3 regions of the Desulfitobacterium elongatum genome follow, and region 2 is predicted to be linked to each of the others. Evidence: riboswitches for the same ligand, from Rfam matches in the RefSeq annotation. Region 2 holds a riboswitch; each other region holds the start of a gene.
What was found. Region 2 has a riboswitch for S-adenosylmethionine ahead of metH (methionine synthase). Riboswitches for the same ligand answer to the same signal wherever they lie in the genome.
Positions count from the first base shown of each region.

Region 1: linked by a shared signal. The riboswitch ahead of ACZ42W_RS17495 (PLP-dependent transferase) and the one ahead of metH (methionine synthase) in region 2 are both predicted to bind S-adenosylmethionine.
Region 3: linked by a shared signal. The riboswitch ahead of thiS (sulfur carrier protein ThiS) and the one ahead of metH (methionine synthase) in region 2 are both predicted to bind S-adenosylmethionine.

Region 1 covers NZ_AP038772.1:3,692,696-3,695,824, forward strand. Annotated here, with positions in the region: gene larE (ATP-dependent sacrificial sulfur transferase LarE) at 1-700, opposite strand, end outside; SAM riboswitch class I at 1,026-1,122, shown strand; SAM riboswitch class I at 1,257-1,359, shown strand; gene ACZ42W_RS17495 (PLP-dependent transferase) at 1,426-2,592, shown strand; gene ACZ42W_RS17500 (trigger factor) at 2,777-3,129, opposite strand, start outside.
Region 2 covers NZ_AP038772.1:3,889,568-3,892,696, reverse strand. Annotated here, with positions in the region: gene ACZ42W_RS18445 (PAS domain S-box protein) at 1-783, shown strand, start outside; gene ACZ42W_RS18440 (hypothetical protein) at 805-981, shown strand; SAM riboswitch class I at 1,069-1,193, shown strand; gene metH (methionine synthase) at 1,310-3,129, shown strand, end outside.
Region 3 covers NZ_AP038772.1:3,748,590-3,751,718, forward strand. Annotated here, with positions in the region: gene ACZ42W_RS17765 (4Fe-4S binding protein) at 1-353, opposite strand, end outside; gene ACZ42W_RS17770 (M67 family metallopeptidase) at 378-791, opposite strand; gene ACZ42W_RS17775 (HesA/MoeB/ThiF family protein) at 804-1,616, opposite strand; gene thiS (sulfur carrier protein ThiS) at 1,661-1,870, opposite strand; SAM riboswitch class I at 2,003-2,103, opposite strand; gene ACZ42W_RS17785 (4Fe-4S dicluster domain-containing protein) at 2,597-3,129, opposite strand, start outside.

The sequences.
Region 1 (3,129 bases), 200 kb from region 2:
CAGAATCGGCTTCTATGAGCTTAGAAAAATCTGCTTTGGGAACTTCCAAACGTGCTATGTCCTGATGATGTCTAACTCTCAAATTTCTGAACCCTAGCTCATTTAAGTATGTCTCTGCCTTTTCGACACGCTGTAGTTTTTCGATTGTTATTTCCTCGCCATAAGGGAAACGTGAGGAGAGGCAGGGACTTGAGGGTTTGTCCCATGTTGAGAGCCCCATTTCCTTTGAAAGCAGACGAATTTCATCTTTACTTAAGCCCGCTTCCTGTAACGGACTTCGGACACCCAATGCTCTAGCAGCCTGCATTCCCGGTCGATAATCTTTTAAATCATCCGCATTACTTCCATCGACTACCCATTGAATCTCCTTTTCTCGAGCGATACTTAGAAGCTTTGAAAACAATTCGTTTTTGCAATGAAAACAGCGATTTTTGGGATTAGAAACAAACTCCGCCTTCGCTAATTCCTCAGTCTTTATGACTTGATGTTTAGCCCCGATGACCTTAACCTGATTCATAGCGGTAGTGTAGTCTGATGTAGGCATAGTTTCAGATGAGCCAATAATAGCGAGGCATCTTTCACCTAAGACTTCATGTGCAACCTTTAAAAGAAAGGTGCTGTCAACTCCGCCAGAAAAAGCTACGATGACCGATTCCATTTCACGTATGATTTGTTTTAAATGATTCAGTTTAGATTCCATACTTAACCCCTCCGAATGTATCGAAATGTCCTCCGACTATTCCAATCTTAATACTTGGATTATAGATTATTTACTGAATCCTTTCAAGGCATCTGCACTTGTGGATCTTCTGTAATTGTATATGATTATCTGATCTCTATAAACCACAACTTGGAAATTAATCCTCCTATATAATCCTATCAAGAAAAACAAAGATATTCAATTATATTTATCTCAAACAACCGTATATGCCCGATTATATCTGTTGCAAATACTTACTCATTAGATTATCATATACGATAAGATTTTGATATCTGGTTGATTCCAACAATTAAATATCTGACAACTCTTATCAAGAGTGGCGGAGGGACTGGCCCGATGAAGCCCGGCAACCTGCATTATGCGAGGTGCTAATTCCAGAGAACCTTGTTCGAAGATAAGAGGACGTGAAGTAAAACCACGACCTCTTTTTGAGGTCGTTTTCATTTTCTTGGGAAGTTTCACTAAGGTTAAATTAATCAGAAGCGAGTTTTTCCTCGCATTTCTCAACACGAAAAAATATTGAACTGAATATCTGCTCTTATCCAGAGTGGCGGAGGGACTGGCCCGATGATGCTCGGCAACCAGCGATTAAAGCATGGTGCTAATTCCTGTAGGATGACAATCCTAACAGATGAGAGAAAACAAACCTCTTTTCTGTCTGAAGAGAGGTTTGTTTTTATATCTTCAAGCTTATCAAGGAGGAAATAGAATTGAACATTTTAACTGAACTTGCACAAATCGGAAATCGTATAGACCCCAAGGGGGCGATCAGCTTTCCAATCTACAATTCATCAACCTTTGCTCATCCAGGTTTAGGTGAAAGTACTGGGTTTGACTATTCCCGTACCGCCAACCCAACACGTCAAGTGCTTGAAGATGCCATTGCTCGCTTAGAAGAAGGAACAAAAGGTTATGCTTTTTCCTCGGGCATGGGAGCCATAACCACCATTCTAAGCTTATTTTCCCAAGGGGATCATCTCATCGTCACAGAGGATCTTTATGGCGGAACCTATCGCATCCTGAACGAAGTATTCAACCGCTTCGGACTACAGGTGAGCTTTGTCGATACCAGCAACCTTGAAGAGATTGAAAGGCAAATTCTCCCGAACACAAAAGCCATTTTTTCTGAAACTCCGACGAACCCCTTAATGAAGATTGCAGATCTTTATGGAATTGCTTCCCTGGCCCATTCACACGGACTCTTGAATATTGTGGACAACACGTTTCTTACCCCGTTTTTTCAAAAACCACTTAACTTAGGCGCAGATATTGTAATCCACAGTGGCACGAAGTATTTGGGAGGACATAATGACATCATTGCTGGCCTTGTGGTCGTAAAAGGCGAGGAATTAACCACACGCTTTGCGAGATTGCAAAATTCTCTAGGAGCTATACTGGGTCCCCAAGATTCTTGGTTAATGATCAGAGGCCTAAAAACTTTAGCACTGCGCATGAAGGCTCAAGAGGAAAACGCCAAGCAAATTGCCCAATGGTTAGTTAATCATCCCTCTGTAACAGACGTATACTACCCCGGTCTCGAGACCCACCCTGGATACTGTACTCAGTTGGCGCAAGCCTCCGGGTTTGGCGCCATGCTTTCTTTTCGAGTGACAGATGCCACCTTAATTCCGCAGGTTCTGAAATCCCTCCAGATTATTTCCTATGCCGAAAGTCTTGGCGGTGTTGAATCCTTAATCACTTACCCGTCCACCCAAACTCATGCAGATATTCCACAGGAAGTCCGCGAGCGACTTGGGGTGGATGACCGCCTCCTGCGCTTATCGGTTGGAATTGAGGGGGTTGAAGATTTAATTATCGACTTAGAGCAATCTTTAAAACGAGAGAATTATAATGAAACAACAAGGTTTTAATACCCGATTATTACACGATGCGGCAGACCGTGATCCCTTCATAGGTGCTGTAAGTACCCCCATCTATCAAGTGATCCATGATTTTGAAGCTTTATTGTAATCGATAAAATCAATGGACAGCCAGAATCCGGCTGTCCTTACTACTTGTGAGGTAAACTTTAGTTTGCCTATTAAGTTATAAGATTTATTTCAAATACTCGGGAAGTTCGTTCATAATATTCGTGGGTTTATTTTCGTAAAGGATAGCTTTGGTAACAATATAGTCGGCAACCTTTTCTAGTCGTATGGAATGCTTAATCTGATCTAAGGCCCCAGGTATCCCCTCAATACTCTTGCGGCGTGTTTCATAATCAGCAGTGAGTCCCATGAAAGAACCCTGTTGTTTGGAGATGGCTTCTTTAATGTCTTCTTCGGTGACTTCGGGTGAAATCTTTTCGGCGATGGCATTGAGAAGCAGGTTCTTTTTAACCGTTGTTTCAGCCTGGGGGCGGACTTCTTTTCTGAGATCGTCCATTGTGCGGCCAGAAGATTTCATGT
Region 2 (3,129 bases):
ATAAGAATGACCACAAAATCTGGAAAAGAGAGGATTGGACTTCTTTCTGCAGAAGCGGTTCAAATAGAAACACAGACCTGTTTTCTCATGGTCGTCCAAGATATAACTGAGAAGAAACATATAGAGCGGGAGATGGCACGACTCGAAAGGCTTAATTTAATTGGCGAAATGGCAGCGGGAATAGGACATGAGATACGAAACCCTATGACGACAGTTCGAGGGTATCTGCAGGTTTTTTCAGCCAAAGCGGAGAATTTTATGTATAGAGAAACCTTCCAACTCATGATAGAGGAGCTGGATCGGGCGAATCAAATCATTTCTGAATTCTTGTCACTTAGCCGAGATCGCATCGTAGATTTCAAGGTAGTTAATATTAACACGATTATCAATGTTCTTTACCCACTCATTTATGCACACGCAAATATGGAAGATAAACGTGTAAATATCAGGCTAGGAAATATCCCGGATTCTTACGTAGATGAGAAAGAACTTCGCCAGCTTATTTTGAATCTTACTCGTAATGGCTTAGAAGCCATGTCGGCCGATGGAGTCCTTACGATTTCTACCTATTTAAAGCATGGAAGAGTTGTTCTGATGGTCGAAGACCAAGGGTGTGGTATCCCTAGTGAGATTAGAGAGAAAATTGGAACTCCGTTTTTTACAACAAAGGATAATGGGACGGGTTTGGGCCTGGCCATTTGTTATAGTATTGCTGCAAGGCATAAAGCAACCCTTGATATTCGTTCAAGCCCGAAAGGGACAAAGGTAAGTGTGCAATTTTAAAGGGAAATTAGAAGGGAGACCATGTCGGTCTCTTTTTATGTCGTTGTATCAAGTTTACAAGGTAAGCAACTTATCCCCTTTGATTTCATAGTTGATTTTTCACCGATTCGGGAATGTCACATTGGGAACACTGGATTTCCTTGTGATAACTCTGAGTGGAATCAAGGAGCAGGAGGGTGTGCCCAGTCGGAGAAGTGATATAGTACAGAATTGTACTATTGACAGACTGTTTTGGAACTGTTATTATGAGTTTAACTTTTTATTCGAGATACTAACTCAATAAAACTCTTATCCGGAGTGGTGGAGGGACTGGCCCGATGAAACCCGGCAACCAGCATAAATTCTTTTAAATTGAGAGAATTTAAGTATGGTGCTAATTCCTGCAGAAGGTTACTTCTGGCAGATAAGAGGATTACAAACGATTTTGTGAGCCTCTTCTGTTGTGGAAGAGGCTTTTGCAATTCTACATATTATCTACAGTGCTTAGCTGCACTTTGCAAGTTTGTATATGGAGAGGAAGAATGAGATGAAATCTTTATTTGAAAAGGAACTAGAAAAGAGAATACTCATTCTCGATGGAGCGATGGGAACCATGCTTCAGAGAGCGAACCTAACCGCGAAGGATTTCGGGGGAGATGAATACGAAGGCTGTAATGAAATCTTGAATCTTAACCGCCCTGAGCTCATCCGCTCAATCCATGAAGAGTACCTCGAAGCGGGCGCGGATATTATCGAGACAAATACGTTCGGGGCAACGACCGTGGTTCTCGCGGATTATGCCTTGGAAGAAAAAGATAGTGAACTTAATCGAGTTGCTGCAAAACTAGCTAGAGAAGTAGCTGATTCCTATTCGACGTCGGAAAAGCCACGCTTTGTCGCTGGTTCTATGGGTCCAACGACGAAGAGCCTATCCTTGACCGCTGGAGTAACGTTTGATGGTTTAAGTGAGGCCTATTGCCGTCAGGCGAAAGCCTTGATTGAGGGTGGAGTGGATGTCCTCATTGTCGAGACGGCCCAGGATACACTTAATGTAAAAGCGGCCGGAGTTGGAATTCAAAAGGCTTTTTCTGACTTGGGTCATAAAATTCCGATTATGATTTCGGGAACGATCGAACCTATGGGGACGACTCTTGCAGGACAAAATATTGAAGCCTTCTATATTTCTATTGAACATCTGGATCCGATTACTGTGGGTCTTAATTGCGCAACTGGAGCAGAATTTATGCGTGACCACATCCGTTCGCTTTCTCAATTAGCAAGCTGTGGGGTAAGCTGCTATCCTAACGCCGGGTTGCCGGATGAAGATGGGCATTATCATGAAGAACCGGAAGGGCTTGCTCGGAAAATGGCTGGCTTCGCGGAGCGCGGCTGGCTCAATGTGGCTGGAGGTTGCTGTGGAACGACCCCCGAACATGTCCGGGCCATGGCTGCGGTGCTTAAGGATTATGCTCCTCGTCCACTTTCACAGCGGACGGTGAGTGCTGTATCTGGGCTTGAACCCGTCTATGTCGAAGAGGAGAATCGTCCGCTTATCGTGGGTGAACGGACAAACGTCATTGGTTCGAAGAAGTTTCGAGATCTGATTGCGGAAGGTCGCTATGATGAAGCTTCTGAGATTGCTCGAGCACAAGCCAAGAAAGGAGCCCAAGTCATCGATGTTTGTTTGGCGAACCCGGATCGAGACGAATACACAGATATGTGCGAGTTTTTACCCTATGTTGTAAAAAAGGTTAAGGCTCCTCTCATGATTGACTCAACAGACCCGAAGGTCATGGAACTAGGACTTAAATTCTCACAAGGAAAAACGCTGATTAACTCCATTAACCTGGAGGATGGGTTAACGCGATTCGAGGAAGTTATTCCTCTTCTGAAAAGATACGGGGCTGCTATCGTTGTCGGGACGATTGATGAAAAAGGGATGGCCCTAACCCGAGAAAGAAAGCTAGAGATTGCCAAAAGGGTTTATGGATTGATGACCGAATATGGTGCCTCAACACAAGATATCATTTTTGACACACTTACCTTCCCTGTTGCGACAGGAGACGAAACCTACCTGGGTTCGGCTAAAGAGACGATTGAAGGAATTCGGCTCATTAAGCAGGAGTTCCCTGAGTGCAAAACTATTCTAGGAGTTAGCAATGTTTCCTTTGGCTTACCAGCAGCCGGGAGGGAAGTCTTGAATGCCGTCTTTTTGTATCATGCGACAAAGGCAGGCTTGGATTATGCCCTCGTGAATGCGGAGAAGCTTCAGCGGTATGCGTCCATCCCTGAAACCGAACGACAACTTTCCGAAGAACTTTTATTTAATACGAATGATGAAAGTGTTGCACGTTTTGCTGAGTTCTA
Region 3 (3,129 bases), 140 kb from region 2:
TTTTCCGCGAGTTCGGACGTCTCAATCAAACCATTCGGACAGATGCTCGAACCTTGACATGCCGTAATCGTACGTACACGCGGACCGCAGACACCCACTTGAAGTCCCACCGTTGCCATTTCACGTTTAACTTCTTCGATGTCCTCAAGCTTAATAAAAGGAATCTCTATTCCTTGTCGGGAGGTTAAATGAACATAACCTTGCCCATATTTTTCAGCAATTTCATAAACCTTTTTAAGATGATCCGCCGAGACTTGTCCTCCTACAATCTTTAAACGCATGGAAAACTGGTCTTTTTGGACTTGTCTCATGAGACCGCCAGACTTCAAGGCTTTATAATCAACTTTTGCCATACTCTTTTTCTCCCCTTAACATCATTAGATAAGTTGCAGCACTTCTTCGTTCACTTTCCCCTCATTAATCTTAAAGCTTTTAATCACAGGCTTCTCTTTGTCCTGAAGTGATAAAATAAGATAACTTGCTTCAGGATCGAAGGCTAAACGAATGTCCTCCTGCGAGGGCCTCGAGGGTGTACTGGGATGGCTATGAAAGTTTCCAAGTAGCACCCAACCCTTGCTTCGGATATCCTTAATTGCTGCGAACTGCTCTTGGGGATCCATGGAGAAGTGTTCCGGGCTTTGGTCCACATTCCTAAGGAAATAGACGTTTTCGACGGTCTTTACTTCACCCTCGATCCTGCCTGCAAGTAAACCGCAAGCCTCATTCGGTAGCTTCTCCTGGGCATAGGAAAGGATTTTAGCATAATCTTGTTGCTTTAGAAGAATCGTCATGGTTTTCCACCTCTAGGCTTTAAAATCACATTGTACTTGTTCATAATCAATGAGCTCTGTAATCGTAGGATGTTCGCCACAGACTTCACATTTTGGATTATTAGAGAGTTTAATCTTCCTAAATTCCATGGTTAACGCATCATAGGTGAGTAGATGTCCTGTGAGCAGTTCCCCGATGCCGAGAATATACTTAATTGCTTCTGTCGCTTGGATTGTGCCGATTATTCCTCCCATGACGCCAAGCACTCCGGCCTGTTTACAGGTCGGAACCGCATCTGGTGGTGGTGGATTATGGAAAATACAACGATAGCAAGGACCTTGCCCAGGCACATAAGTCATAGTCTGACCTTGGAATCGAATGATGCCTGCGTGAGAAAAGGGTTTGTTTGATAATACGCAAGCATCATTGATTAAAAACTTGGCTGGAAAATTGTCAGTACCATCAATAATGAAGTCATAATCCTGATCCTTAATGATATCCTGGATGTTTTGAGAGCTCACCCATTCCCGATAGGTTATTACATTAACGTCAGGATTCATCAGGTTGATAGTTTCTTGACCGGAAAGAACCTTCTGTTTCCCGACATCCTGCGTGAAATGTATAATTTGGCGTTGGAGATTAGACAATTCGACGACATCATAATCGACAAGTCCAATTGTTCCGACGCCTGCAGCCGCTAAAAACATAGCCGCTGGAGCGCCCAGTCCACCTGTACCAATAATCAGAACCTTACTGTTTAATAATTTCTTTTGCCCTTTTACCCCGACTTCTTTTAAGATAATGTGTCGCGAATAACGGTCAAGTTGTTCATCAGTAAAAGCCACTCTTTATCCTCTCTTTTCCTTCTGAAATTTTTAGAACTTGATGCTTAGAAGCTTCCGCCTCCCATGAAGTAGAGGAATTCAATCGTATCCTGGTCTTTTACTTTGACCTCATTGAACCGTCCTTGATCAACGAGCTCCTCATTAACCTGTACTGTAACATATTCTGGCATTTGGACCTTTTGAAGTACGAGGAGTTCTTTGATTGTTACTTCTTTCTCTAAATTGACCTCTTTACCATTAACTTTAATAACCATGTGTTTTTCATCCTTTCGCTTATGCTAATCTTCCAGCGTTACCCTTCAATGTGTATACGATTACTAGGTTTTATGGGTAAAGAAAAACCCCTTCTGCTTTCCGTACAAAAGAGGTCTCACTAAAAAGCACCTCTCTTATCTGTCAGAAAAAAATTTCTGTGGAATTGGCACCGTACAAACCGTCGGTTGCCGCAGTTTCAAAGGGCCAATCCCTCCACTGCTCAGGATAAGAGAAAACTAAGTATTCAAATCGATTTAATACGATATTAACTTGTAGATGAATAAATGTCAATACTTACATTTGGAGATTTTCTTCCCGTATTGCCGTTAATCACACTAATTATTCTTTCGAGATATTCTCATTTTTTACAAGTTCACGATGATTATGCCCCGTTTGCTTTTCTTTATTTCCTTTCATCATCATAGGTATCATAAACATCATCATTATGGGACATATAAATGGGACTATGGATATCAGGATATTCCTTGTATTTGGAGATACATTACTACTGATAAATGGTAGAAAAAAAAGAATTAAAAGTGGTGCACCACAACATAATATCATCAGCAACATATGGGACATATGCCCCTTATGCTTCATCTTTTGTTTACCATCATTCTCGTTTTCTTGTTTATTATCACAGCAATTCATCTTTTCACTCCTCACATTAAATAAACGTGCTCTTTTTTATACCCCAGTGTAATATCATAAGTTTTCCTCGCTTATTATTTCTTGACCTCTTTCGGAATGATGACCAACGATGGACCCGTAATTGTAGGCGAAGGCAGGCCGTTCAACTGCCCGAGTACCGCTCTCGGGCTTTTCATTAGTTCACTGAGATCTCCATACTGAAGCGCTTTCACAGGGCAAGCTTTAACACAGGCTGGTTTTTCCCCTTGATCCTGAAGGGTGTAACAAAATTGGCACTTGCAAACTGTTCCCGATTCTTCACCGAATTGGGGTGCATGGTAAGGACAAGCATATAGACAGTATTTACACCCGACACAACGGTTTTTGTCATGAATAACGATCCCATCTTTTTCCCGCTTCTCATAAGCCTTTACTGGACAAACTTGCACACAGGCTGGATCTTCACAATGATTACAGCTCACGGACAAATTATCTTTCTTACCGATAACAAGTTTGCGCCATTGAACCCCTTTCTCCCATTGATAAAGCTTCTTACACGCTTGTACGCAGGCCCCACATAAAATGCATTTCTCTTCATCATACATAAAGCCCAGTTGTTTCTTCCCAC